Regions from separate parts of the Sphaerisporangium sp. NPDC049002 genome, predicted to be linked through region 1. Evidence: riboswitches for the same ligand, from Rfam matches in the RefSeq annotation. Region 1 holds a riboswitch; each other region holds the start of a gene.
The links. A riboswitch is a leader RNA that binds a small molecule or an ion and turns the genes downstream of it on or off. The one in region 1 is predicted to bind cyclic di-AMP.

Region 1 (6,973 bases):
CTGCGCGAGCGCCTCACCGACGCCGAGCGCCAGGTGGAGGCCAGCAGGCGCGCGGCGCGCGAGGGGCGCAGCATCGAGGACGCCCGCGTCCGCGTGCTCCTCGACAGCCTCCAGGACGCGGCGGCGGGGCTGCGCAGCGAGCTGGCCCTGCCCGTCGCGATCAGCAGGCCGGCCGACTCCGTCACCGCGGTGAGCCCCGGCCGCCCGTCCGTGCGCGCCGTGCCCGCACGCGCGCTCGCCGACGACGACCCGGCCCTGCTCGACCAGCTCCTGGCCATTCCGCACCTGCACCTGGTCGTCGACGGCTACAACGTCACCAAGACCGGGTATCCCTCGCTCACCCTGCTCGACCAGCGCTCGCGGCTGCTCACCGGGCTCGGCGGCCTCGCCGTGCAGACCAGGGTCGAGGTCACGTGCGCGTTCGACGGCGCGGAGCTGAACGGGCCGGTCCAGGTGTCGGCGCCGCGCGGCGTGCGCGTGCTGTTCAGCGCGCCGGGGGAGATCGCCGACGACCTCATCCGGCAGCTCGTCCGCGCGGAGCCCCCGGGCCGCGCGGTCGCCGTCGTCTCATCCGACCGCGAGGTGGCCGACTCGGTACGCCGCATGGGCGCCCGCCCCGTGCCGGCCACCCTCCTGCTCCGCCGCCTCAGCCGCGCCTGACCTTCCGGTGCCTCCCGGTTTGTCACCTGGCCGCGTCTGACCTCCGGATTCTCCCGGTTTGTCGTTTCCGCGCCCTGGTGTCTGGGGTACCCCCTGAACCCGCGCGCGTCAGGCAAACCGGGGTTGTCTTATTGAAACCAATTCCCGATGAAAAGGTGCAGTTAGCAGTGCGACTTCTGTAGGATCTCGCCCCAGGTTGTCTCACTTGTCTCACATGAGGGGGCTGGCGTCCCAGTGGTCGTGCGTGGCATCCGGGGAGTCCGGCGGGTTCCGGTGGCCGCCGGTCTCGTCGCCGCAGTCTTGTTTACGCAGGCAGGCGGGGCGGAGGCGAAGCCCAAGCCCACGGTCGCCCAGACCAAGGCGAGGCTCGCCAAGCTGAACGACCAGGCCGACAAGGTGGTGGACCGCTACAACCTGGCGGGCGAGCACTGGAAGAAGGCCCGCAAGGAGTACAACGACCTCAACGGCCGGCTCAAGAAGCAGCTCGACATCATCGAGGACCTGCGCGCCGGTCTGGTGTCGGTCGCGGTCAGCACGTACCAGTCGGGAGACCTGCTGGCCTGGCCGAGCCTCGTCACCCAGGGCGACCCCGAGTCGCTGCTGGCCGGGCTCGCCTCGGTCGACCAGATGTCCGCCGGCCAGTCGCGCACCCTGACCGAGTTCGAGAACGCCACCCGCTCGATCAAGGGCCAGCGCGACAAGGCCAAGGGCGCCTACGACAAGGCGATCAAGCTCCTCGACGACCTCAAGAAGCAGAAGAAGGACGTCGAGAAGCTGGTCGGCGAGCAGGAGCGCCTGCTCCGCCGCCTCAACGCCTACAACGCGGGAAACCCCAACAGCGCGGGCATCAAGTACACCGGCTCCGCCTCCGGCAACGCGCGCACGGCCCTCCAGTTCGCCTTCGCCCAGGTGGGAAAGCCCTACCGGTACGGCGGGACCGGTCCAGGCTCCTACGACTGCTCAGGGCTCACCCAGGCGGCCTGGCGGGCCGCCGGCGTCAGCCTCCCGCGCACCGCCGCCGAGCAGTACTCCTGGGGGGCCTCCCGCCGGGTCTCCCTCAACGCCCTGCAGCCGGGCGACCTGCTGTTCGCCTCCGGCCTCGGCCACGTCGGCATGTACGCGGGCGGCGGCAAGATGGTCCACGCCCCCCGCACGGGCGACGTCGTGAAGGTCGTCCCGCTCTCGTCCTACCGGGGCATCTTCGGCGCCGTACGTCCCTGAGCGCCCTGTCCTGACGCCGCGCGGGGGCGCGCAGGGGGCGAGGACGGCAGGTCCCTGTGCCGCCGGATCGGCCCGGCGAGCAGGACGAGGCCCGTCAGCGCGAGGGCTCCCGTGAGGATCCACATCGACGGCCGGACGCCGATCGCGTCGCCGAGCGCCCCGCCGATCAGGGCGCCCAGCGGGATCGTGCCGTAGTTGACGAACTGCATGCTGACCGAGACGCGGCCCATCAGCTCACGCGGGCAGTACATCTGGCGGAAGCTCGACTTGATGACGTTGCCGGCGACCACGCCCGCGACGACGCCGAGGCCGCCCGCCACCGCGAAGGCCAGGCCGGACCCCGGGCTCGCCAGCGGGATGAGCAGCCCGAACGGGGCTCCTGCCATCTCGCACGCGATGAGGGCGTGAGCGCTTCCGACGCGCCGCGCGATCCAGGTGGCGCTCGCGGCGCCGGCCACGCCGCCGAGGCTGGTCGCCGCGATCAGGACGCCCGCCGTGCCGGAGCTCACGCCGACCTCGCGGACCAGGAAGACGATGAGGATCGACTGATACCCGATGAGCGCGAGGTTGCTGACGGCCCCGAAGACCGTGAGCACGCGAAGGTAGGGGTCACGGGCGACGAAAGCCAGTCCCTCGCCGATCTCCCGCCTCAGCGTGGCCGACCGGCGTTCCCGGCTGACGGGCGCTTCGCGGGTCCGCATCGCGAGCAGGCAGAGCGCAGAGATCAGGAACGTCGCCGCGTCGACCAGCAGGCCGGTGACGGCGCCGAAGAGCTGCGCGACGATGCCGCCCACGCCGGGGCCCACGACCTGGGCGGCCGACTCGCCGCCCTGGAGCTTGGCGTTGCCCTCCGGCAGGTCGGCGTCGCGGACCACCGCGGGAAGGTAGACCTGGTAGGCGGTCTGGAAGAACACCTTCGCCGTGCCGGCGAGCAGCGCGACGGCCAGCAGATGGCCGATGGTCAGCCGGCCCCACCAGGCGGCGACCGGGACGCTGAGGAACAGCACCAGCGAGGCGCCGTCGCAGATCAGCATCACCGGCCGCCGGGGGAGGCGGTCGACCCACGCCCCGGCGGGAAGGCCGATGATCATCCAGGGCAGCCACGCCGCCGCCGTCAGCAGGGCCACGAAGAACGTGCTCGTGTGCAGCACGGTGATCGCGACCAGTGGCAGGGCCACACTGGTGAGGGTGCTGCCGAAGCCGCTGGCGGTCTCTCCGGCCCACAGCAGCCGGAAGTCGCGGTCGCGCAGCAGGCCGCCTCTGCGGCGGCGGACGGCGCCCGGGGCGGGGGGTCTGGTGACGGCTCCGCTCACGGCTGCCCCGGGACGCCGAAGGCGAACAGGAACACCGGGTCGCGCCGCTCCCCGTCGTCGGGCACTTCGCGGGTGGCCCACCGGCGCAGGAGGTCGTTGATCTGCTGCTCGATCTCGCTCAGCTCGGCCGGGGTCAGCCGCAGCCACTTGTCGGTGGAGAACGGCGCGTTTCGCCACATCGCCCGCTCGTCCTCGCCCGCGGCGTACCAGGCTCGCACGAGGTTGACGTGGTGGTCGAGGTTGAGGGACTCCGCCGCACTCGCGATGGCGGCGGACGCGGGGTCGCCGCCGAAGTCGGCGGTGGTCCAGCGCACCCCGGCCGACACCAGCCGCCACCAGCGCTCGCGGCGGTCGCGGGCAAGCTCGGGGGCCTCCTCGATGAGCTCGCTGGCGCCCAGCACCCGCAGGTGGTGGCTCACGTTGGCGACCGCCTGACCGGTGCGCTCGGCGAGCATGCTGGCCGTCGAGGGGCCGTCCACCTTCAGCACGTCCATGAGACGACGCCGCAGGGGATGCGCCAGGGCGGCCAGCACCCGTGAGTCGGTGATCGTGCGGATGTTCTCTTGGTCCATGGCATCAGGCTGACACGCGACAACTGCTGTGCAAGAGCTGTTGCGAAAGAGCGGTTGCGGAACCAGGCCCCTGCGGAAGATCGCCGACGCGTGGGGCCGGAGTGACGGATGTGACTCACAACTGGTGCTGTTTCGGGATATGTGAGGGGAATCACATTTAGGTAAACGAGGCCCCTGGTTTGCAGGGGATATCCGTTATTGATCATCCCTATTTGATCTACGGACTTGGCTCAGGCTTTGCCTCCAATTGAGGATCTGTGTAGTTTCTGGCCCGCGGCGAGCACGCCATGCCGTCGTGAGCAAAGCCGGTCGGCCGACCGGCGCCAGCAGAACGAATCCATTGGTCACCGCCGTCGAAAACAAGGCGCGAATCAGGACCGCGGGCAGCGGTGACCTGCCGAATCCGTGCGGCAAGGAGCACGGAGCCGGGGACCCAATTGGCCCTAAATGTGGGGTCAGGGGGTGAATCGGCGCCATTGGCGCCGTAGGGCGACTTCCAAGCCCGAATCCGTCAGCTAACCCGGTAGGCGTGAGTGGAAGAACCAAGGAGCGATCCTGTCCAGCACCACGCAAAACCCCCGTCTGTCTCGCTTCGCCCGCCTCTCCCTCGGCGGTGCCGTGCTCACCATGACGGCCTCCGCCGGGGCGGTCGCGATACAGGCGACGGCGGCTGACGCCGTTACGGTGGCCGCCCCTCAGAGCTCCTCCAAGCTGAGCAAGGCCGCCAGGCAGCGAATCAAGGCGCACACGGCCGTCTCCGCGGCCAAGAAGCAGCTCGGCGATCCGTACCGGTGGGGTGCCAGCGGCCCCGGCTCGTTCGACTGCTCAGGCCTCGTCATGTACGCCTGGCGCAAGGCCGGCGTGAAGCTTCCTCGCATCGCGGCCAGCCAGTTCCGCTCTGTGAAGAAGAAGATCTCCTGGAAGAACCTCAAGCCTGGCGACCTGATGTTCTTCAGTGGTCTCGGTCACGTCGGCATGTACGTCGGGCACGGCAAGATGATCCACTCCCCGCACAGCGGTGCGAGGGTGCGCATCGACAAGCTGAACGGCTACCGCAAGGTCAGCTTCGTCGGAGCCGTCCGCCCCGGAGCGTGACCCGCGTGCCAGGGGACTTCCCAGGACCGCTTTCCCGGGAAGCCTCCCCGCCCGCACGCTGACCACGCGACGGCCGTGAAGGCCCCGTCCACATCCATCGAGGCGGACGGGGCCCTCGCGCGTCCCCGGCCGGTTCCCCGGCGGACCTGACCCTCCGGATCATGGACAGGCCCTCACACGGCCCGGCCGTACCGGGGACGGGCCTTACACATCCGGCCGCACCCGGGACAGGCCTTCACACATCCGGCCGCACCCGGGACAGGCCTTCACACCTCCCGGCCTTTCCCGGGACGGGCCTTCAGACGTCTCCCGGCCGTACCCGGGACGGGCCTGGTTCGCCGGAGGCAGCGGGTAGATTGCCCGCATGCGCGTCGTCTGGCTCTGGGCCGCACTGGCGGGGCTGCTGGCCGCGCTGACGGGTCCTCCCGGCGCCGGCGGCCCGCTGTCCCTCGCGCACGCGGTGATCCGCGAGCATCCCGAGATCTGGTCAGGGGCCGAGGTGGTCCAGGGCGAGCGTTCCCTGGTCATCGGCCGGCCGGGCGGCGCTCAGGGCGGCGCGGGCGCCCCGGCCGGACCGGGCCTCGCGGGCCTGTCGGGCCTTGCGGGCCTGTCGGATCTCGCCCGCAGGGCCGACCGCGCGGCCCTGACCGTCGCCCGGGTCGCGGGGCCGGTACGGCCGCTGATCCTGGTCCCCGCGACCACCGATCAGGCCGCGCGGCTCGCCGCGCCCGCCACGGTGAGCGGGCTGGCGGCGGTGGCCGGCACCGATCGCGTGATCATCGAGCCGCGCTCCTTCGCCCGCCTGACGGACGCGGGCCGCGACGTCGTCCTGGCCCACGAGCTCACCCACGTCGCCACCGGGGCGGCGGCCGACGGCCACACCCCCAAGTGGCTGATCGAGGGGTTCGCCGACTACGTCGGCTACCTCGGCGCGGGGATCCCCGTGCCGACGGCCGCGGCGGAACTGGCCGCCGAGGTGCGCGCGGGGAGCCCGCCTGCGGCGCTACCCGGCCCGTCCTCGTTCGCCGCCGGCTCCGCGCGCCTGGCGCAGGCGTACGAGGAGGCGTGGCTCGCCTGCCGGTATGTCGCGGGGCGCTTCGGCGAGCGTGCCCTTGTGACCCTCTACCGTGAGTCCATGCGAAGTGACCCGCGGACAGCGCTCGGCCGGGCTCTGGGGATGACCACGGAGGAGTTCACCGCCGCCTGGCGTGAGTACGTCCGGAGTGAGCTCTCGTGACGCCGCGGGCGCGCCCGAGGCGCGGCGCGGGCGAGGGGAGAGGGCCGGTGGTCACGGCGGCCGCGTGCCGGAGTCGCGGGGCCTGCGGGCCGGTGGCCACGGGGGCGGTGCGCCCGAGGTGTGCCGTGAGCGGCCGGGTGAGGAGGGCTGTCACGTGGCGGGGTTGATCGAGGAGGTTCGCGGCGTCGTGCGCACGGGCGGGGGAGCGCGCGCGGCGGGCATCGCGCTCGTCGCGCTCGGCGTGGCCGTGGCCGCGGTGGTCGCCGTCACCACGCCGTGGCGGTCCCTGCCGGGCGCCGCCCCGGCCGTGACGCCCGATCCCGCGCGCGACTTCACCCCCGGGCAGATCGCCCGCGCGGCCGCGTTCGACGCCGCCGTGAACGTCCCTGTGTACCTCTCGCTCGCGGTGACGCTGGTCGTGGCGGGCGTGCTGGTCCTCACGCCGTTCGGCGCGTGGGTCGTGGGCCGCCTCAGGGGCCCGTGGTGGCTGCGCGTCCTGCTCGGCGTCCTCGCGCTCTCGGCCGTGAGCCTGCTGATCAAGTGGCCGCTCGGCATGTGGTACGAGACCCGCCTGCGGGCCTTCGGCCTGTCCACGCAGCACTGGCCCGCGTGGTCGGCAGATCGGCTCAAGACCTTCGGCGTCCAGACCGTGCTGGTCGCGATCATGGTGCTGGCCGTCGTCTGGCTGGCGCGCCGGGCGCCGCGGCGCTGGTGGGTCCCGGCGGCGGCCGGGGCGTTCCTGCTCACCGTGGTCGCCTCGTTCGTCTACCCGGTGGTCGTCGAGCCGCTGTTCAACGACTTCACCCCGCTCCCGCAGGGACGGCTGCGCGACGACCTCATCGCCATGGCGAACCGCGACGGCGTCCCCGTGGAGG
Region 2 (6,973 bases), on a different contig from region 1:
CGAGAGGTACCGCTTGCCGTCGGCGGTGACCAGCAGACTGACGACCCCGTTGACGCAGCCCAGCTTCCTGGTGCCGTACTTCAGGATGAAGGGCCCACCGATTGCGCGTCCTTCTGGTTCCAGGTGAAGCCCTGGCCGCCCACCATCTCGCCGAGTGCGCCCGCGTCCGCCCAGGCATCTCCGTCGCGCTTGAGACCGCCGTGCACGGTGACGAAGGCGACGTCGAAGTCACCGTTCTTGGTGAAGCGGTTCCATACGTACCCGACCCTCCCCGCGTACACCCCGTACGGCGCCTCGCCGCGTCTGTACCCCGGGACGAACACCAGCGATTTGACGGCCGCCTGGCCGACGACGTCGTACACGCAGTGGCCCGCGGTCATGACGAGGCTCTTCTCGGCGCCCTTCGCGGAGGTCGCCGCGCAGGTGTAGTCGCGGCCGCCGCGGGTGAAGAAGACCCGGCCGACCGTCTTGGGCAACGCCGATGACCTTGGGCGGCTTCCCCTTCACCTTCCCGATCTTCTCCATCTGCCCGGTCGGCAGCCCCGGATTCCGCACCTTCTTGACCGGCACGGCCACCGCGGCCGGAGCCCTGGGTCCCGGCCGTCAGCGTTTGAGCCCACCGACCACCGTGGCGATCTGCTGCCACAACGCGCTGTCTCCGAGCGCGTAGCTGAGGAAGGGGATGAACAGCGCGGCATTGTTGAGGGTGACCCATCGGCGCAGGGATGGTTCGACCGGCCACGTGGGTGCTGCGAGAAGCAACCGGTAGCGGTTCAGCAGGGCTTCGAGCTGTTTACCGACCTCGTCGTGGTCCTCTCCGACCTCGGTCAACGATGTCTGCGCCACCCGAATACGCGGAATGAGCCGTGCGGCCTGTAATCGCCATTGATCTGAGTTGTTACGCATTACCCGGTGAGCTACCCGCATCGGTAGGACAAAAGCGAGAATCTCGAAAATGACGGCGATCGCCAAAAGCCCCAGATAGGGTGTTCGCCACTGCCAGAGAAACGAGGGAAGAAGGGGAATGAGAAACCACCACGTCGCCAGGTACACCGCGGGGAGTGCCGCCACCATAGACTGGCGGAAGTAGAATCGGCCGACCGGACCCAAGCCGGTGGCACCGTCGGGATGCTCCAGCATCGGGTCGAAGAGGGATCCGCGCCGGGGCGCGAGCCGCCACACCCTAGCGTAAGCGACCATCCTTCCCAGTCGTTGGCCCGCAACCACGCCCGCCAAAGACTGGAAGGCCAACCCCGCCGGGTTGTGCACAACGATATAGGCGAAGTTGGACGCGCTGGAGGCGAACCAGGCAGCGGCCAAGGCCACGCCGACCACAGTACCCGCGATTACTTGGTACCGTTTGCAGACCCGGCGCAGATCCCGACGGAGTCTACCCAGCTCGCGATTGGTAAGCCGCAGAATTCCGCTGTCAACCAGATCGCGCATTGTATGGTTCAACGCCGGGCCCAGAGTCTCACTCAACTCCACGCTGACGATGAAGGTCATCACCCCGCTCACATACAGCCAGTCCCACGGGTGACGATGTAGGGCGACCGACATGTATGCGACCACCAGCACGGCTACGATAACCGAAGCCCAAAGGAGCCTGCGCCGGAGTGCGGACATCGTCGTGGCTCTGAAAGAGTCGATGGCGATGACACCCACGGCGGTGATTGACCACGCATCGGCCAGGTTCCGGAGCGGCGCCTCATCTCCCCATACGGATTGGACAACCGCGACGACAGCGGCCACGAGTATCGGGATTACCCAGCTAAGCCAGCCGCGAAGATCGCTATCGCCTCGGAAAATACGGCGCCACATCATCGTCTTACGGTTCTCTTTCCTGGTCGAATTAGTGCCATCCTAAAGGATTCCGGTTGGACATATCCGCCTTACCACCTTCATCCGCCCTGTACCGATTTTGGGTTACCTCGCTATCATTTGCCGAGAACATTGCGGTATCCGATCAGAGAGGACTCCATGATGGAACTCGAGAACGGGACGGCGCAGGACTTCCGGAGATCGTCATTCTGCAACCCTGATGGTGGCTGCGTCGAGGTCGCTCGCGGCACGCGCGGGGCCGCAGTGCGCGACGCCAAGAACCCGGCCGGCGCTGTCCTCGTCTTCACCGAAGAAGAGTGGACTGCCTTCGTCCGCGGCGTCCGCGCCGGTGAGTTCGACTGAGACCGTGTCTCAGATGGGCGCCCTCCATCAAACTCTGACCGATCTGGTGACACCCGGCGAACAGGAACTCTTGCGCTCAGAGGCCCTGCGTCTTCGCGCTAGCGCGGACACCCGGATACGGCGGGACCCAAAATTGGTGGATGACGCCCAACTACTGAGCCCGGCCTCCGGCTGGTACACCTCCGGCGGGGATGTCCGCTGGGACCTGCACCAACGCACTCTGGTGGACCGGCTCGGTGGAATTCTGGGCCGTTCCGTGCAGGCTGTGGTGTCGTCCTATCTGTACTACGGGCGAGGCGACTTCATCGGCCTGCACACCGATCAAGGCGCCTGCCAGCTCACCGTGCTGGTTCTCCTGGACGGGACCGCAGGTCCGCTCTGGGTCCATCCTGAGCTCTGCGGACTGTCAGCCGCCGAGTTGCTTCAGCACACCCGTGAACATGGCGTCTGTCCGCCTGGTGGCGTCGCCGTTGACTTAGGAGACGGCCCGACCCTACTTCATGGCCAGCTCCTTCCTCACCACCGTTCCCCTCACGAAGACGACAGGGAGATCGCCCTGGCGGCCTTCTGCTACGAAACCGCCGCCGATTGACCGGCGTAGGGCGGCTCATGACGATGGATCGGCACCATGGCCCCGTGCAACGGCGCCGCCGTGCTCGGACTCAGTGTCGAAGCCCCGGGACACTCGCGCAGGCCGCACAGCTCATTGAGCAACGCCACCATCGACCACAATGATGACCCGCGGCGGACGCAGGGTGGTGATCGTTGATCGGCCGCTTGCGGTTCATCTCCGCCTACCGCCTCGTCTACGGGGTCAAGCGGCTGTGCCGGGTGTGAACGTGGCGCGCAGCGCCTTCTACGCCTGGCTGGGGCGGGAGCCGGCCGGCGCGGGCCGTTGAGGACGAGCGGATCGTGGAGAAGATCCGGCGCTTTCATGACGCCTCGGGGGGACGAACGGCTCGCCGCGGATCACCGCGGACCTGCGTGATTCCGGGGAGCGCGTCAACGCCGAGCGGGTGGCCCGGTTGATGCGTGTGCATGGCATCGTCGGGCTGCATCTGCGTAAGGGCAGGCGGACCACGATCCCTGACGAACTCGCTCCGCCGGTCCCTGACCTGCTCAAACGTGACTTCGCAGCCGGTGGGGTCAACCGGAGGTGGTGCGGGGACATCACCTATCTGCCGGTCGGTGACTCGTGGATGTATCTCGCGACGGTGATCGATATCGGGTCGCGGCGACTGGTCGGCTGGTCGATCGCCTACCACCTGCGGACCGAGCTGATCAGCGACGCGTTGAAGGCGGCGGTCGGAGCGCGAGGCGGCCAGGTCGACGGCGTGATCTTTCATGGTGACCGCGGCTGTCAGTACACCTCGGCCGAGTTCGCGGCGCTCTGCGACGGCTGTCGGATCCGCAGATCGGCGGGCAGGACAGGGACGTGCCTGGACAACGCCCTGGCGGAGGCGTTCAACGCCACGCTCAAGCGTGAACTGCTGCAAGGGGGACAACGATCATGCCGGAGACCCGGTCGCGACCAAAGAGCCCACAACGACCCCACACAGGCCCGGAAATGACTGTGGGCACCCTCCGTCAAGTGGAGAATGCCCAGGTCATCGGCCGGTGCCGTGGTGCGCCGCCAGGGACTCGAACCCCGGACCCGCTGATTAAGAGTCAGCTGCTCTAACCAACTGAGCTAGCGGCGCGTGACTACGGTGACTTTAGCAGTCCTGGCCAGGCTCCGCACATCCTCAGCGGCGATGTGGGGCTTTTCAGGTGGTTCCCCACAGGGCCCACGCCGGGCGTGTCGCGCGGAGGCCTCCGGGTCAGCCGGTGGCGAGGACCACCGGGGTGGGGGGCGTGGCGGGATTGGTGTCGTAGACGCCCCACGCGCCGTTGGAGAACGGGACGGGGTAGTTCTTCTTGCCCACGCCGTCGCCCCACTTGGTGATCACGTAGTCGACCTTGATGTGTCCGGCGGCGAAGCCGGTGACCACCAGGGAGGAGTTGTTGAAGGTACCGCCGGTCAGCTCCGCGAAGGTCTTCCCGTCGATGTCGAGCATGACGCCGCTCTCGGACGGGATCCCCGGGCCTCGGTCGCCGATGAAGAAGGGGGCCTTCTTGTCCTTGTAGACGACGTATCCCTCGGTGCCGAGAGGCCAGCTGGGGCTGGCGAACAGGCCCTTCTGCATCGGCTTGCCGATGGCCGGAAGTCCCGTGTCACCCATGCGTCCTGAGGCGTCGTCCCAGAAGTACGAGGCCCTGGTGGAGCCCTTGAGCAGCATCGGCTTCTCGGTCTGGACCGCGACGGGGTTCAGGGGCTTGTCGTCGGCGTGCGCCGAGACCGTGGCGCAGACGGCGGTGGCGCAGGCGAGGACGACGCCGGCGACACCGGACGTCCATCGACACTTGGGGGTGATCTTGAAAGGAGGCATGGGAGGATAGGATCTTTCATCAGAAGACAAGGGGACCCGCGCTCCGAGTGGTCAGGAGTTCGGTGCGGGGGGTGGAAAGCGCTCTCAGGGTGAGGCGAGGCTTCGTGGGGTCCATCGCGGCGCTGAGCGCGCATTCGTACGTGGTCGGTCAGCGGTGGCGGCTTGCCACCATGTGTCACAGAGGGCGTAGATCGCTCGCGTGCACGGCTGCTACCAGCCGACTTGTCCGCCGCTTCTGACGGCGAGATCCGGGTCTAGGGTTGCCCGGTGCAATGACTGCTCGGAGTGGGGTGCTCCACTCGGGTCTCCTCTCCAATCACGTCTACCGGGTTAGCTGACGGGTTCGGGCTTGGAGTCGCCCTACCGCTCACGCGGATTCACCCCAAGAGATTTGGGTCCCCGGCTCCCCCGGGCCTGGTGTGGCCCTGGAGATTCGACACTTGGGGCGGCGGCCTTCGGACTGAAGACCAGGTCACCGCCCCTTTCGTGGTTGAAACCTTACCCACCGAGTCAGGACAAAGCAAACGAAAGTGCTACAAAGCATTATTAGATCTACCTTCGCACTACAAACCCCTATATTTCAGACATCGGGGCTTATAGAGGACGTGCGGCGCGACGATCGGGGAGATCAGGGGAGATCAGGGGCCGGGAGACATGAATCGGGGCCGGACAGTCCCCCGCCTGTCCGGCCCCGATCTTCACGGTCCAGCGCCGATGCCTTCCCCCAAACGCATCGGGCGGTCCCGCTGTACGGACGCGGTCCCCCACCGCGTCCTTCTGGCGAAAAGCTCTGCGGCGCCCTCTCGGGCGGCTGGTCGCATCCCCCTTGACCTGCCTTAACACTACATACCGGGGCCTGAGCTACTCGTCATCGCCGGGTATAGATTCGGTCTAACTCGCTGGGATGACCGGGTACGGCCGGACCCGCCGGGCCAAGCGGCTATTCGGGCAGTTCGACCTTGACCTCGGTGCCCCTCTCCAGGGAGCGGCTGACCGTGCAGTGCCGCTCGTGGACCCGGTGGGCCACGGCGCGGAAGACCTCGTCCGCCTCCGCGTCTCCCTCGGGCAGCTCGACGTCGTACGTGATCGTGACCGGGCCGAGCAGCGTGGGCTCGGCCTTCTGGGCCTCGACCGTCATCGCCAGCCGTACGAGCCTGTGCCCGCGCTGGGCGGTGAGCGGCTCGACGGTCACGATGTTGCAGCCTCCGACCGCGGCGAGCAGTAGCTCGACGGGGGTGAAGACACCCTCCTCGTCACCACTGCCCATCGCGACCTCCGCTCCGCGCGCGTTGCGCGCCACGAAGCCGTTGTCAGTACGCTCCACATTCACCGATGCCATGCTCTGGAGCCTAGAGCCGGCGGGGAACGCTCAGGCGTCGGGGTGCTCGGAAAGGTAGGCGAGGTAGACGGGACGCAGCGCCTCCCCGAGCTCGCCCTCACCGGAGGCCATCGCGTCGCTGAGCAGCGCCGACACCCGGCTGAGATCGTTGGCCGTCTCATCCCCGTGACCGCTCGCGGCCTCGGCCGCCGGGATCACCTTCAGCAGTTCCCACAGGAAGCCGAAGTCACCGTGCGCCACGGCGTAGCGCACCGCCCTGTCGTGGAGCTCCTTGGGCGTCAGCGACTGCAGCTCGTCCTGGTCCATTAAGGCTCACCCCCTTTATGGCCCTTTCCCCGTGATCAGGGGGATATGCACGTTAGGCCAGTCGAACGATCATCTTGCCGAGGTTCTCCCCTCGGAGCATGCCGATGAAGGCGTCCGGGGCGTTCCGCAGCCCCTCCACGACGGTCTCCCCGAAGGTGATCTTGCCTTCCTGGAGCCACCCGCCGACCTCCCTGATCATGTCGGGCCTCCGGTCCGCGTGGTCCCCGACGATGAAGCCGCGCAGCGTGAGCCGCTTGCCGACGATCTTGGAGAGGTTGCGCGGGCCGCAGACCGGCTCGGCCGCGTTGTAGACGGAGATCGCCCCGCACGCCGCGGTGCGCCCGTAGCGGCGGAACACCTCGATGGCAGCCTCCAGGTGCTCGCCGCCGACGTTGTCGAAGTAGACGTCGATGCCGTCGGGGGCGGCCCGCCTGAGCTGCTCGACCACCGGCCCCTCGGCCTTGTAGTCGAACGCGTCGTCGAAGCCGAGCTTCTCGATCACATAGGCGACCTTGGCGGGGGAACCGGCGCTGCCGACGACCCGGGAGGCGCCCTTGAGGCGGGCGATCTGCCCGGCCAGGCTGCCGACCGCGCCCGCGGCCCCCGACACGAACACCGTGTCACCCTTCTTGAAGGCCGCGATGTCGAGCAGGCCCACGTACGCGGTCAGGCCCGGCATGCCGAGCACCCCGAGGTATGCGGACAGCGGCACTCC
Region 3 (6,973 bases), on a different contig from region 1:
CTGGCAATCCTTTCGCAGAGCATTGTTCGATTCGCCAGCTAAACATATACCCGGTAACCCTGGCTGACAATTCAAGGAACCTGTGGATTCACGGGGAACGTGTCGCCGTACCCGCCGGGTCAGTCGGAAGAAGCCTCAGACGACTTCCCCGAGGCTTCCGCCTCCTGCCGCCTGCCCTCCGCTTCGGAACGCATCAGCTTCACGACGCCGATGATGACCACCGCGGCGACTACCGCAGGTGGTATCAACGCGGACAATACATCGTTCATTGATCCTCGCTCCACGCGGGGGGGTGGCATTCACCGGGACCCCACGTTAATTGTCACACGAGACTCCCTGAGTCTGTACCACGGTTGCCTGATCAGGGAGTCAGGATCCGACTCTATCCCCACAGGAGGTCAGCGCGGGTTGCGGGGCGACGGCCCATACCCGCCGAAGGACCGTTCCAGAGCTTTCTCCGTCTCTCCAGCCGTCTTACCGGATGGCCCTGGAAAGGTGATCCCCCTGAAAACACGGACGGGACGGCCGCAGCGCGACCGCCCCGCCCATAAAGCTGATCTCAGCGCGGCGCCTTGACGACAACCGTGCCCGCGAGCTTGTCGTGCAGGCCCTGCTGTAGCGGCTTGTCGATGAGGATTAGCACGCCCAGCACGAGGATGAAGAGGGACGCGAGCCATCCCAGGACGGGAATGCCGTAGAGAGCCATCACGCCCGGGTAGATAGCGGAACGCTTCATCACCAACGACGAATCCAGGGGTCCACCGCCGAGCGCGGCAAGGCGGATCTTCATGACCTTCTTACCGATGGTCTGACCGTCCTTGGAATGCAGGACATAGTCGTAGGCGGCATAGGCGCCGAACGCGATGATCCCCGCCAGCAGGCCCGGGAGCACCAACGAGCCCGTCGGATTCGCGAGGATGTCCGCCACCGACGGCCTGAAGATCGACGTCAGGATGGCGGTCAGGATCGCGTACACGATGCCGAAGATCACACCGTCGATGATCCGCGCCACAAGGCGCTCCCACCACTCGGCGAGCGGGGCGGGCACTCCCGGCGGAAGCGGGGCGCCTTGCGGGGCGCCGTACGGCGGCGGAGCGCCGTACGGGTTGCCGTAGTCCCCGCCCTGGGGGTTGCCGTACGGCTGACCGGGCGGCGGGGGAGGCTGGTAGGGATTGCCGGGGGGCGGTTCTGCCGTCATTAGAGCACCTTTCGCGACAAGCGTAGAAGCTGCGGTTCGTGCAAGGTCCTATCGCATGTACGTGTATGTCCGTTACCGGTTCGCCGACTTCGTCGCCGGGGCCCCGGAGCCTGCCGTGCGCGTCCTCCCATGAGCGCCGCCCTGGAGTTCAGGGTGCGGTTGCCCGGGATTTCACCAACGGGTCGCCTGAGGGTCTCACGGATCCGGCCGGGGGTCTCGCGGAACGGTACGCGAGGGGCATCTTGGACAGAACACGACGCCAGGAGCAGGTGCCCACGGGTGGGCGCGGACAGAAAAGGGCCGGGGGATGACATCCCCCGGCCCTCTCGCCGGCCTTATTTGACCTTGACGACGATCGTGTTCACGGCCTTGTCATGAAGGCACTGCTGGAGCGGCTTGTCCCAGAACTGCCACAGAACGTTCACCAGGCAGAAGATCGAGCCGATCCAGTTCACCACAGGAATCCACTGGAGAATCTGCGACGGCCCCCAGAGCACGGCCGCGCGCTTGATCGCCACGTCGGTCGTCAGACCGCCGGCGTCCAGCGTGCCGCCCACAGGGACGACCTTGATCCCCATGAGGATCTTGCCGACGGTCTGCCCGCGCTGCTTGAGCATCACGACCTCGTAGGCGATCCAGATGGCTCCGACGAGCAGCGAGATCAGCAGCGACGCGAGGAAGGCTCCGCTCGGCGGGGTGATCACCCCCGTGGTGGCGTTGTAGCTGACCTGGATCACGATGATCGCGTTCAGCACCATGCTGATGATCACGTACGGGATCATGAGGATCACCCCGTCGATGAGGCGGGCGACCAGGCGCTGCCACCACTCGGCCAGAGGCGCCGGCGCGCCCGGAGGCTGCGCGCCCGCCGGGGCGTAGGGCTGCTGGTAGCCGCCCTGCGGGTAGCCCGGCTGGCCGTAGCCCTGCGGGGAGTATCCCTGCTGGCCGTACTGCGGCTGCTGGCCGTAGCCGGCCTGCTGCTGCCCGTACTGCGGCTGGCCGTACTGCTGATCGCCATAGCCCTGCTGCTGGCCGTACTGCTGCTGCCCCTGTTGGGCCTGCTGGCCGTACGCCTGCTGGTCCTGGCCGGGCTGCTGGCCGTAGCCCTGCTGGCCCTGCTGGCCGTACTGCGGCTGCTGGCCGTAGCCCTGCTGACCGTAGGCCTGCTGCTGGCCGTAACCCTGGCCCTGCTGAGGCTGCTGGCCGTAACCCTGCTGGCTCTGCTGGCCATACTGCTGCTGGCCGTAGCCCTGCTGCCCGTAGGGCTGGCCGGCGACCGGCTGCGAGTCGTGCTGACCGTACGCCTGCTGACCCTGCTGGCCCGGCGACTGGGACTGCTGGGGATGGCCCTGCCCGTACGCTCCGGTGCCGCCCTGCTGCCCGTAGGCACCCTGCTGGCCGTACGGCTGCTGCTGCCCGTAGGACTGCTGGGGGTAGCTGTTCTCTGATGTCGGCTGGGGACGGTGAATGACCGTCACCTCCGGGTCGGCGTTGTGCTGCTGCCCATATTGCGGAGATCCGGAGAACGACTGATCGTCCTCCGGTTCGTCCCGTGGGTACGGCGGCTGTCCGGTGCTCACCGTGTCACCTCACTTCGGCTTCGCATGCGGCATATGTCAGACACACATGCTGTGGTGTTGCCCAACGTAGCGACAGTGGCATCAACAGTCACCTTTCCATCGCGTCATCCCACCGGTCAAGATCGCGGGATCAAATGGAGAAGCATGCGTGTGTTACCGAGAGTGTTCGGCTTGACGTGTTCCAGATCGAGGAACTCGGCCACGCCCTCATCGTAGGAGTCCAGCAACTCGGCGTACACCTCCGGAGACACCGGAGTGCCCTGGACCTCCTCGAACCCGTGTCTGGCGAAGAAGCCGACCTCGAACGTGAGGCAGAAGACCCGCCGCAACCCGAGCTCCCGCGCGGTGTCCAGCAGCGCGGCCACGATCATGTGCCCGATGCCGAGGCCGCGGCGGCTCTCGTCGACGGCGACGGTGCGGATCTCCGCGAGGTCCTCCCAGAGCACGTGCAGCGCCCCGCAGCCCACCACCTCCCCGCCGCTCTCGGCGACCCAGAACTCCTGGACGTCCTCGTAGAGGGTGACGGTCGACTTGCGCAGCAGGCGCGGGCCGTCGCCGGAATAGGTGTCGACCAGTCGCCTGATCGTCCGGACATCGGGAGTGCGTGCTCGCCTGACGACGAGCGTGCTGCCGGCGCGTCCGGGCTCCACGACCTGCTCCATGACCGGTCAGCGTATCCGGCCCCTGAGGCGGGACTCCCCCAGTGGCAGGGGTTCGCGCGCCATAACGGCTGGACCCAAACCCCTTCGATCCTAGCCTCCGTCGCGCTGGGTAATCGGTCGAGCGCCGTGCGTCGAAATCGCCGGTCTTGTTGACATTTCATAGTCGACGCGGAGGCAGACCTGCGACTTTCTGCGCCAACCGACCCCCAAAGACTCGTAAAGCCAGGGTAACGTGGGCCCATCGTCGCAGCGGGCGTGATCTTCTCGTGATGCGTCGGTTGTGAAACCTCAACAGAATTCGCAGTTCTGGTTGAGCAGGAACCTCGACTGCACTAGTGTCCAGCGTCAATGTCGGTCATCGCCTAGCGGTGGCTGAAACCGCCTAATCCCGGCCACATCCAACGTGGCGGGGAACCGGGGACCCAATGGTGAGAGACGGGGCGACCCGGCGGACCACCACCCCTGGGGTGAATCCGAGCGGGAGGCATCGCGTTCCTCCATGATCACGCGCTCGGTAGGGCTACTCCGGCCCGAACCCGTCAGCTAACCCGGTAGGCGGCAAAGGAGAGGAGCTTGTTGGTGCAGCCTAGGCGCACGCCTGGAAAAAGCGCGGGCAGGCATGCCCGCTCCCGAGAACGGAGCCCGCGTTCCTGGCTCGGCACGGTCCTGGGAGCGCCCCGACGCCTCCCGCGCCGTATCGCGCTCGTCACCGTCACCCTGACGGCCGTGACCTTCGGGTCGCCCCTGATGAACGCCACCGCCGATCCCAAGCCCAGCCTGAACCAGCTGAAGACCCAGGTCGAGCACCTCTACAACGAGATCGAGTCGCTCACCGAGCAGTACAACGGCCAGAAGGAGCGTCTCGAGCAGGCGCGGCGCTCGGCCGACCTCGCCAAGAAGACGCTGGCCAAGAGCCAGACCGATCTGGAGGAGAAGCGCCGCAAGGCCGGGCTGTACGCGCAGGACGCCTACATGACCGGCGGCATCGACTCCTCGCTCGCGCTCGCCATGTCCGGCGACCCCGCGGGCTACCTCGACCGGGCGGCCACGACCTACGCCCTCCAGTTGCAGCAGGGCGAGGAGGTCTCGCAGATCACCAAGGCCATGGACATGGCCGAGCGCGCCAAGGCGAGCGCCAAGGCCCGCGAGGTAGAGGTCAAGCAGCTCGTCACCGACCTTTCGGTCCAGCGCGACAAGATCCGCGCCCTGGTCACCAAGACCGAGACCAGCCTGTTCAGGCGGGCGCTCTCCCAGGTGGGCCAGTCGTTCGGCAGGGCGACGAAGGTCGACATCCCGATCCCGGGACAGGGCAAGGCCGCGGAGGCCACCAAATGGGCGCTGACGCAGCAACTCAGGCCGTACGTCTGGGGCGCCGCGGGCCCGACCACCTTCGACTGCTCCGGCCTGGTCATGTGGGCCTACCAGAAGGTCGGCATCAGCCTGCCCCACTACACCGGCGACCAGTGGACCGCCGGCACCCACGTGAAGCGGGAGGATCTTCGCGCCGGCGACCTGGTCTTCTTCTATAGCGACCTGCACCACGTGGGCATCTACATCGGCGGCGGCATGATGGTGCACGCGCCTCACACGGGTGACGTGGTGCGGGTGGCCCCGCTGGGCAACCGGCCGTTCGCCGGCGGCGTGCGCATCGCCGACTGACAGTGCCCCAAGATGTCACAGGTGCCCGTACGGGCCTGGGGCAGCCGTCGAGGCGACACGGCGGGCAGGCGGTGGTTCATGCCTGCCCGCGTGCTTCCCTCGCCACACGGCGCGCACGCTCGGCTGGATCAGCCCACGACGCGCCGTCCTCAGCCGGCCGCCCTCGGTCAGATGAGCCTGCGTCGCGCCGCCCAGGCCACCGCCTCGATGGCGGTGGCGACGCCGATGCGATCGCAGATGCCCCGGAGGCGCCGCCGCACCGTGCGGCCGCTCACGTCCAGCCGGCGACCCACTCTGTCGACCGTCACGCCCTTGGCCAACTCGGCGAGCAGAAGAAGATCATCGTCGCTCAATCCCACACCGTCTGATCCCGGGGGAATGTCATTCCCCCGGGAAACCAGATCCGGATACGCCATCGGGTGTCCTCCCCCACGACGAACTCGGCAACATACTGAATGCTTCGGCCCGCCCGTCAGGAACGGTAAACGCCATCTTGAAAGGTCGTCAAGCGCCGACCTCGATACGCGTTCCGTTCGTGATTGACATACCAGTCCATATGTGAACTACTCATGACATGTCTGCGAACCTATAGGTTGGCCGGACACCGACCGAGATCAGCGTGAGCACCCGTCACGGCCCGGCGAGACGCGACCGCGGTCCTGGTGGATGGCGGGTTCCCGGCCCGGCCTCGGGATCATCCTCGGGCACGGATATATGATCAGCGCTCATTTCCGCTCATGAAATGATGGGTTGTTTCAGACTTTTTCCGACTGGCCGCACCCCGGCTGCGCGACATGCCACCGTGCCCTGATTTGTCGCTATCGATCACGCCCTGGCGTCGTAATCGGCGCGGCCCGCCTCCACGTCCTCGATATGGATCTCCGCCCGCCGCTTGATCACAATCATGCCCGGCAGGAGCGACACGCTCAGTGCCGTCAGCTCGTACCTCACATGAGCGGCTCGCGGGCGGTGATGTTCGGGGGGCGCCTGGCGCCGGTGTCCTGAAGGCGGACCGCGGGGCTCAACCGATGTTGCGGTTGTAGATGAGACGCAGGCCGATGAGCGTGAGCCACGGCTCGTGCACGTCGATGGAGCGGGCCTCATCGACCACCAGCGAGGCGAGGGAGCCCGTGGCCACGACGGTCACGTCGTCGGGGTCGGCGGCGAGCTCCGGCGCCATGCGCTCGACGATGCCGTCGACCTGGCCGGCGAAGCCGTAGATGATGCCGGCCTGGAGCGCCTCGACGGTGTTCTTGGCGATCACCGAGCGCGGCCGTACGAGCTCGACCTTGTGGAGCTGCGCTCCCGCCGCCGCGAGCGCGTCCACCGAGATCTCTATGCCCGGGGCGGTCACCGCGCCCACGTACTCGCCCTTGGCGGAGACGGCGTCGAACGACGTCGCCGTGCCGAAGTCGACGATCACGCACGGCCCGCCGTACAACGTGATGGCGGCGAGCGCGTTCACGATGCGGTCGCTGCCGACCTCCTTGGGGTTGTCCATGCGCACCGGCACCCCGGTGCGGACGCCGGGCTCCACGATCACGGCGGTGACGTCGCCGTAGTAGCGCCTGCACATCTCGCGCATCTCGTTGAGCACGGAGGGGACCGTGGAGCATATGGCTATGCCGCTGATGTCGGCCCCCTTGAGCAGGGGGCTCTGGCCGAGCAGCCCCTGGAGGACGACCGCGATCTCGTCGGCGGTGCGCCGCGCGTCGGTGGCGAGGCGCCAGTGCTCGATGACCTCCTCGCCTTCGAACAGGCCGAGCACGGTGTGGGTGTTGCCGACGTCGATCGTTAGCAGCATCAAGCCTCCCGAAGGTCCAAAGCGATGTCGAGTGCGGGCGCCGAGTGGGTCAGCGCACCGACAGCAAGGT
Region 4 (6,973 bases), on a different contig from region 1:
GCGGGGGTACGCCCGGGTCCGCCGGCGTCCGGCTCCCGGGTACGTGGACATCGCCAAGGCCCTGCCCCTGACCTACGCCATGGCGGCCGTGCTCCTCGTGATGGGCACCCTGCTCATCTACGCCGACATCGTCAACCCGATCCGCCTGGCGGGCTGACCGGCCGCCCCGCCCCGCCCCGGCCGGCCTTCAGCCGAGCCGGGCCGGGCCGGGCCGGGAGTGGCTAGTACATCGAGACGTGCACGTGGTCGAAGTGGTTCGCGGTGACGCCGCCGCGGTTCGACATGGCCCGCCAGCCGGGGAATCCCAGGTTGTAGATCCGCTGCTTGTAGATCACGTACTTCACACCCAGCTTGCGGCCGTTCTTGATGACCCAGGCGGCGACCTGGTCGCCCAGCGCGGCCTCCGCGGCCGAGGGCATCGCGCCGCCGGAGCTCAGCATGAAGTCGCACGCCCGGCCCAGCGGGTGCTCACCGCCGTCGTTCTCCGCGCGGTAGCAGCCGACCGGGAAGCTCAGGGAGAAGTGGTCCTTCACCTCGGCGCGCATCAGCCGCGTCCTCGGGGTGATGTTGTCGCCGCCGGTGGGGAGCTCGGGAGCCCATGACCCGTTCGCCCGCTTGCCCGGCGCGGTCGGGACGAGCTGGTCGAGCTTGTCCTTGATCTGCCCGATCAGCTTCTCGGCGTCCTTGCGCTGGGCGGTCACCTCCACGACGTCGTCGCGGAGCTGCTTGGTCAGATCGGCCGCGTCGTCGGCGGCCTTCTTGCGGGCGTCCCTGGCCGAGGTGAAGCCCACCAGCTTGGCCGACTGCTCGGCCTGGAGCTGCTGGAGCATGGCGGCGTCACCGTAGCCCGGTGACATGAGCTCGCCCACCATGCCGAGGCCGCCCGCCTGGTAGCGGAGCTGGGCGATGTCGCCGACCTGTTCCTGCGCCGCCTTGAGGTCGGTCTCGGCGTTCCGCAGGCGCTCGCGTGCCGACTTCTCGGCCGCCTTGGCCTTGGCGACGGCGACGCGCTTGGCGTTGTACTCGCCGATCAGTTTGTCGACCTTCTTGCCGAGGTCGGCAAGCTGCGACTTGAGCTGTTTCTCTGAGGGTTTCGGGGCGGCGTTTCCCGCCGTCGTCTGGCCGAGCAAGAGCCCGGCCGCGGTCAGAACGCTGGCGGCCACGTAGACGTAGCGGCCCGAAGTCGGGGGCAGAGCCCACTCCTCTCCATCTGCCGACCGGGTTAGCTGACGGGTTCGGGCCGGAGTCGCCCTACCACGAAGTGGATTCACCCCAAGAACCATTGGGTCCCCGGTTCCCAGGCGGGACACCTGGGATTAGGCGCACCGGCCGATGCGGCCGGTGTGCGATGGATGGTAGTGGTAAAGACCTGATTATGGCGACTTTGAGGTGGAAATCACCCGAGGTCATCCTGGGACCGGAGCAGCCGGGCCGCCTCCTCGGGGAGGACGTCGTTCACGAAGGCGCCCATCGCGGACTCCGAACCGGCCAGGTACTTCAGCTTCTCCTTGGCCCTCCGGATGGTGAACAGCTGGAGGTGCAGGTAGGCCAGGTCGCGCCCTGTGCGGACCGGGGCCTGGTGCCAGGCCGCGACGTAGGGCATCGGCACGCCGAACAGGCCGTCGAGCCGCCTGAGCACCTCGGTGTAGAGAGGGCCGAACGCCGCGCGCTCCTCGGCGTCCAGCGAGCACAGGTCGGGGACCTTGCGGTTCAGGTAGACGTTCACCTCGAACGGCCACCGGGCCGCGGCCGGGACGAACGCCGTCCAGTAGTCGTTCGACGCCACCAGGCGCGTCTCGTCCTTGCGCTCGGCCTCCAGCACGTCGGCGAACAGGTTGCCGCCCGTGCGGTCCCGGTAGCGCTCGGCGGAGGCCAGCATCTGCCGGGTGCGGGGAGTCACGTAGGGATAGGCGTAGATCTGCCCGTGCGGGTGGGACAGCGTGATGCCGATCTCGGCGCCCCGGTTCTCGAAGCAGAACACCTGCTCCACGCCGGGCAGCGCCGAGAGCTCGGCGGTACGGTCGGCCCAGGCCGTGAGGACCAGGTCGACCTGGTCGGGGGAGAGCGTCGCGAACGACGACCCGTGCTCGGAGGTGAAGCACACCACCTCGCAGCGGCCGAGGCCGGGCCGTACCTCGCTCAGTCCGCCCACCTGCTCGTAGTCGCCCGCGTGGAAGCTGAAGGACGGGAACCGGTTCTCGAAGACGGCGACGTCGTACTCGGCGGACGGGATCTCGGTCGGCCGGCCCGGCGCCGAGGGGCACAGGGGGCACTCGGCGGCGGGAGGCAGGAACGTACGGCTCTGCCGGTGACCGGCGACCGCGACCCACTCGTCCATGACCGGGTCGTGGCGCAGCTCGGACGCCGGAGGGCGCGGGGGCAGCTCACGGGTGTCGGGCGCGCCGCGGTCGGCGTCGTCGCGGCGGTCGAAGTAGATCAGCTCGCGGCCGTCGGCGAGGCGGGTGGCCGTGCGCTTCACTGGGCCACCACCTGCGGGGCACCGGCGGGGCCGGTCAGGATCAGGGTGCCGACCTGGTCGGACAGCGTCGACCTGGCCTCCTCGGGCAGGCCGGTGTCGCTGATCACGACGTGGGCCTCGTCGAGCTTGGCGATCGTGCTGATGCCCACCGTGCCCCACTTGGTGTGGTCGGCGAGCACGACGAGCTGCTGCGCGGCGGCGACCAGCTCGCGGTTCGTCTCGGCCTCCAGCAGGTTGGGAGTCGTGAACCCCGCCCGGGAATTCATGCCGTGCACGCCGAGCATGAGCGTGTCGACGTTCAGCCGGCGGATGGCGGCCACGGCGACCGGGCCCACCAGCGCGTCCGACGGAGTGCGCACTCCTCCGGTGAGCACCACGGTCTGGTCGGGACGACCCGACCGGTGGAAGACGTCGGCGACCTGCACCGAGTTGGTGATGACGGTCAGCTCGGGGATGTCGGCCAGATGGTGGGCGAGCGTCCACGTGGTCGTGCCCGCCGACAGCGCCACGGCGGTGCCGGGGCGTACGAGCTCGGCGGCCCGGCGCGCGATGGCCTCCTTCTCGGCCTGCTGGCGCACGGACTTGGCCGCGAACCCCGGCTCCTCGGTGGACCCGGCGCCCGTGGCCGTGGCGCCGCCGTGCACCTTCTCGATCAGCCCGCGCTCGGCCAGGACCTCCAGGTCGCGGCGGATGGTCATATCGGACACCCCGAGCTCGCGGACCAGGTCGGCGACCCGTGCCGCGCCGTTCCTGCGAACGCGCTCGAGGATCGCCTGCTGCCGTTGCTGGGCCAGCATCGTGCTCTCCTCTTCAACAGATTCCAACAAATTATCGCACGTTACTAACGGTCCAATGTTGAGAATTGATGGCGGAGAGCTCACAACCGGGACGCCGCGGGTATGACGTGACGCGGTGCGCGTCTTTGATGTTTGGGCCTTGTACGGCTCCGCGACCGGGAGCAGTGTGGGTGGACGAGCCGCACGGAAAGGGGACCGCGAGATGGGAAGACGCGCGCGCAAGGGCAAGGCCCGCAGGAAGAAGAAGGCCAACCACGGCAAGCGGCCGGTCTCCCGCTGACCGTTCCTGTCGTCCGGAGTCGAGGGGTGGTGAGATCAGGACGAGGGTGCGCCGTCTCAGCCGCCGCGCCCCCACGCGGCGAGCAGGCGTGTCTGCGGGTCGGCGTCCTCGGGTGACGGCGGGCGTTCTTCTATCACCCCGGCCAGCCGGTAGGCCTCTTCCGCCCCGGCGAACCACTCCGCGCACACCTCGACCAGCTCGGGATCCAGGCGGTCGTCCCCGCCGATCGCCGTGGCCATGTCCCAGGTGTGGATCAGCGTGTCCGCGAACAGTTCGGTGATGTACTCCCCGGCGGGGACGTCGCCGAACGACAGATGAACCGTCCGCGCCAGCAGGTCGTCCGGCTCCATCGCCCGCACCACGGCGGTGGCCGCGACGTCGAACGCCTTCACCGGGTCGTCGCCGAGCAGGTCGCCCTCGAAAAGGTCGCCCACCTCCGCGACGGTTCTGCCCGCCAGCAGCTCAGGTGCCCAGAGGGTCTCGCCCACCAGGTGGTCGACCAGGGTGTGCACGTCCCAGCCTCCGCACGCGGTGGGGAGCCGCCACTGGCCCGCCGTCACCTGGTGTACCTGCGAGCCGGCAGAGTCGAGGGCCCGCCGGTAGGCCTCCCGTATGTCCATCGTCATCATGCCCCTCCCGCGTCGTCGTCCCGACGTTAACCCGCCCGGAAGATCCCGTCAGGGGGAGGAAAGGGCGGGTTCGCGGCACCGCGCCGGTGAGGACACGAAGGGTCAGTCGAGCTGCCGGAGGGTGTCCTCGATCGCCCGGTGGAACGTCGGATAGGCGTAGATCATGGTCTTGAGCCGCTCGATCGGCATCCGCGCGTGCACGGCCAGCGTCAGCATGCTCAGCATCTCGCCCGCGTACGGCCCCGCGCTCGTCGCGCCGACCAGCACCCGCTCGTCCGCCACCAGCTTGACGAAGCCCTCGGCCCCGTGGATCCAGCCTCGGGCGGACGAGGAGAGCCGCGTGGACGCCGTTCGTACGGAGATGCCCTTCTCGCGCGCCTGGTGCTCGGTCATCCCCACCGCCGCCACCTCGGGATCGGTGAAGGTCACCCTCGGGACGGCGTGATAGGAGGCCGCCGGACCCGGCTCACCCAGGATGTCGGCCAGCGCGATCTTCGCCTGGTACGTCGCCATGTGGGTGAAGGCGCCCTTGCCCGTCACGTCGCCGAGCGCCCAGACGCCTTCGGCGGCGCGCATGTGCTCGTCGACCTCGATCGCGTGCGCGGACTCGTCGAGGCCGATCGCGCCGACGCCGAGCGCGGCGAGGTCGGACCGGCGCCCGGTGGCGACCAGCAGCTTCTCGGCCCGGTGGCTGCCGTCCTCGGTCATCACCGTGAAGGCGGACCCGTGGTGGTCCACCCGCGTGACCTTGGTGCCCGTACGGACCGTCACGCCCTCGCCGGCGAAGACCCTCGCGACCAGCTCGCACGCCTCAGGCTCCTCCGGGCCGAGGATCCGCTCGGCGGCCTCGATCACGGTGACCTCGGCCCCGAAACGGGCGAACACCTGCGCCAGTTCGGCCCCGATCGCACCGCCGCCCAGCACGATGAGCGACTCGGGCACCTGCTCGGCCTCGATCGCCTCGTGGTTGGTCCAGTACGGCGTGCCCGCGAGGCCCGCGATGGGCGGGATGGAGGCCTGGGATCCCGTGGAGATCACTGTGCCGCGGCGGGCGCGCAGCACGCGCGTGCCGTCGACCGTGACCTCCTTCGGCCCGGTGATCCGGCCACGGCCCCGTACCAGGGTGCCGCCCTTGCCGGTGAACCGATCGGCGGCCACCTTGTCGTTCCAGCCGTCGGTCGCCTCCTCACGGATGCGACGGGCCACGGGGGCCCAGTCGGGCGAGACGGCCGCCTCGCCCGCCATTCCGGGGATCCGCCTGCCCTCGGCGAGCAGGTCGGCCGCCCGGATCATCATTTTGGACGGGACGCATCCCCAGTAGGGGCACTCACCGCCCACGAGGTTGGCCTCCACCCCGGCGACGGCCAGACCCGCCTCCGCCAGGCGCTCGGCGACGTCCTCGCCGCCCGGCCCGAGACCCACGACGATGACGTCGAACTCTTCCATTTCCGCATCCATGGCCTCCCCCTGCCCAGGGGATATGGCGCCGACACGGACGCCGCCAAGATCCTCTGAAGTCCCGGGCGGGGTGCCGTCAGCCTCTGATCGGGCCGCCGCGCCAGACCGGCATCGGCTGACGGCCGGCGGCGACGTCGAACGCGGCGCGAGCCAGAAGGCGGGTCGAGTCCAACGTGGGAAGCGGGGAGGACTCGGGCGTCACCAGCAGCGGGATCTCCGTACACGCCAGGGCCACCGCGTCGCAGCCGCGCGCTGCCAGCTTCTCGATGACGCGGACGTACGCCTGGCGCGCGGCCTCGGTGAACACGCCGTTCACCAGCTCCTCGAAGATGATCTCGTTGACGACGCGCCGATCGCCCGCTTCCGGAACCTCGGCGGCGATCCCTCGTCCGGCGAGCGCCCTGGGATAGACCGGGCCGTCCATCAGGTATCCGGTCCCCAGCACGCCGACGCGCGTACGGCCGTCGCGCGCGGCGCGAGCGGCGACCACCTCGGCGATGTGCAGGCCTGGCAGGGCGAGGTCCTCTCCCTGTAGTTCGAGGGCCATGTGGGCGGTGTTGTCCGGGCAGACGAAGAAGTCCGCGCCCGCACGGTCGAGCCGCTCCACGCTCACCGACAGTGTGGCCCTGATCGAGCCGTGGTCTCCCGCGTCCCATGCGGGCATGCTGCGGGCCATGGCGATGAGGTCGACGGTCACGTCGGGGTGGTCGTGGGGACCCAGCCGGCGGAATCCCTCCTGGCAGAAGGTGCGGAAGCAGAGCGCGGCCCCTTCCGCGCTGTGGGCCAGGATGCCGAGATGCTTCATGGTGGCCGTTCCTCCATGTTCGTGCTGGCGAACATTCGTCCAGTAAAATGAACACTATAGCCAGTTGTTCGTCAAAGCGAACGAAACGACCTATGGAGCGAACATCTTGGGTAAGGGCTCACCCGGTGATGGCGGGAACCACGACCTGATCTCTCTGATCGCGGCGTCGATCCGCCGCGAGCGCGACCGCGCCGGGGTCTCCCTGACCGAGCTGGCCAGGCGGGCGGGCATAGCCAAATCCACGCTGTCCCAGCTCGAATCGGGCGCCGGCAACCCCAGCGTCGAGACCCTGTGGGCGATCGGCGCCGCGCTCGGCGTGCCGTTCAGCCGGCTGGTCGACCCTCCGAAGCCCGACGTGCGGGTGATCCGTGCGGGGGAGGGGCCGGTCATCCACTCGGAGCAGGCCAACTACGCGGCCACGCTGCTCGCCTCCTGCCCGCCGAACGCCCGGCGGGACCTCTACCGGATCGTGGCCCAGCCGGGCGAGCCCCGGGTCTCCGATCCGCACATGCCCGGCACGATCGA

Region 2: linked by a shared signal. The riboswitch ahead of AB0B89_RS05600 (hypothetical protein) and the one ahead of AB0B89_RS07050 (C40 family peptidase) in region 1 are both predicted to bind cyclic di-AMP.
Region 3: linked by a shared signal. The riboswitch ahead of AB0B89_RS13040 (NlpC/P60 family protein) and the one ahead of AB0B89_RS07050 (C40 family peptidase) in region 1 are both predicted to bind cyclic di-AMP.
Region 4: linked by a shared signal. The riboswitch ahead of AB0B89_RS01960 (hypothetical protein) and the one ahead of AB0B89_RS07050 (C40 family peptidase) in region 1 are both predicted to bind cyclic di-AMP.

What each region holds. Positions count from the first base shown of each region.
Region 1 is NZ_JBEZFH010000020.1:443-7,415, reverse strand. It holds gene AB0B89_RS07070 (NYN domain-containing protein) at 1-660, shown strand, start outside; gene AB0B89_RS07065 (NlpC/P60 family protein) at 961-1,881, shown strand; gene AB0B89_RS07060 (MFS transporter) at 1,848-3,194, opposite strand; gene AB0B89_RS07055 (helix-turn-helix domain-containing protein) at 3,191-3,766, opposite strand; cyclic di-AMP (ydaO/yuaA leader) riboswitch at 4,152-4,311, shown strand; gene AB0B89_RS07050 (C40 family peptidase) at 4,394-4,861, shown strand; gene AB0B89_RS07045 (hypothetical protein) at 5,226-6,098, shown strand; partial or broken gene AB0B89_RS07040 (M48 family metallopeptidase) at 6,253-6,973, shown strand, end outside.
Region 2 is NZ_JBEZFH010000014.1:46,231-53,203, reverse strand. It holds gene AB0B89_RS05630 (hypothetical protein) at 81-476, opposite strand; gene AB0B89_RS05625 (hypothetical protein) at 604-1,752, opposite strand; gene AB0B89_RS05620 (DUF397 domain-containing protein) at 1,984-2,184, shown strand; gene AB0B89_RS05615 (hypothetical protein) at 2,198-2,776, shown strand; partial or broken gene AB0B89_RS05610 (IS3 family transposase) at 3,144-3,755, shown strand; tRNA gene AB0B89_RS05605 (tRNA-Lys) at 3,808-3,884, opposite strand; gene AB0B89_RS05600 (hypothetical protein) at 4,005-4,613, opposite strand; cyclic di-AMP (ydaO/yuaA leader) riboswitch at 4,917-5,062, opposite strand; gene AB0B89_RS05595 (OsmC family protein) at 5,554-5,952, opposite strand; gene AB0B89_RS05590 (hypothetical protein) at 5,983-6,258, opposite strand; gene AB0B89_RS05585 (NADP-dependent oxidoreductase) at 6,311-6,973, opposite strand, start outside.
Region 3 is NZ_JBEZFH010000048.1:25,844-32,816, reverse strand. It holds gene AB0B89_RS13060 (hypothetical protein) at 120-269, opposite strand; gene AB0B89_RS13055 (RDD family protein) at 560-1,198, opposite strand; gene AB0B89_RS13050 (RDD family protein) at 1,534-2,778, opposite strand; gene AB0B89_RS13045 (amino-acid N-acetyltransferase) at 2,895-3,440, opposite strand; cyclic di-AMP (ydaO/yuaA leader) riboswitch at 3,810-4,014, shown strand; gene AB0B89_RS13040 (NlpC/P60 family protein) at 4,020-5,099, shown strand; gene AB0B89_RS13035 (LuxR C-terminal-related transcriptional regulator) at 5,267-5,458, opposite strand; gene AB0B89_RS13030 (hypothetical protein) at 5,925-6,050, opposite strand; gene AB0B89_RS13025 (type III pantothenate kinase) at 6,121-6,903, opposite strand; gene AB0B89_RS13020 (L-aspartate oxidase) at 6,903-6,973, opposite strand, start outside.
Region 4 is NZ_JBEZFH010000004.1:83,787-90,759, forward strand. It holds gene AB0B89_RS01955 (site-2 protease family protein) at 1-157, shown strand, start outside; gene AB0B89_RS01960 (hypothetical protein) at 222-1,163, opposite strand; cyclic di-AMP (ydaO/yuaA leader) riboswitch at 1,198-1,333, opposite strand; gene galT (galactose-1-phosphate uridylyltransferase) at 1,397-2,479, opposite strand; gene AB0B89_RS01970 (DeoR/GlpR family DNA-binding transcription regulator) at 2,476-3,276, opposite strand; gene AB0B89_RS01975 (TIGR03086 family metal-binding protein) at 3,613-4,182, opposite strand; gene AB0B89_RS01980 (NAD(P)/FAD-dependent oxidoreductase) at 4,288-5,631, opposite strand; gene AB0B89_RS01985 (amino acid racemase) at 5,720-6,448, opposite strand; gene AB0B89_RS01990 (XRE family transcriptional regulator) at 6,555-6,973, shown strand, end outside.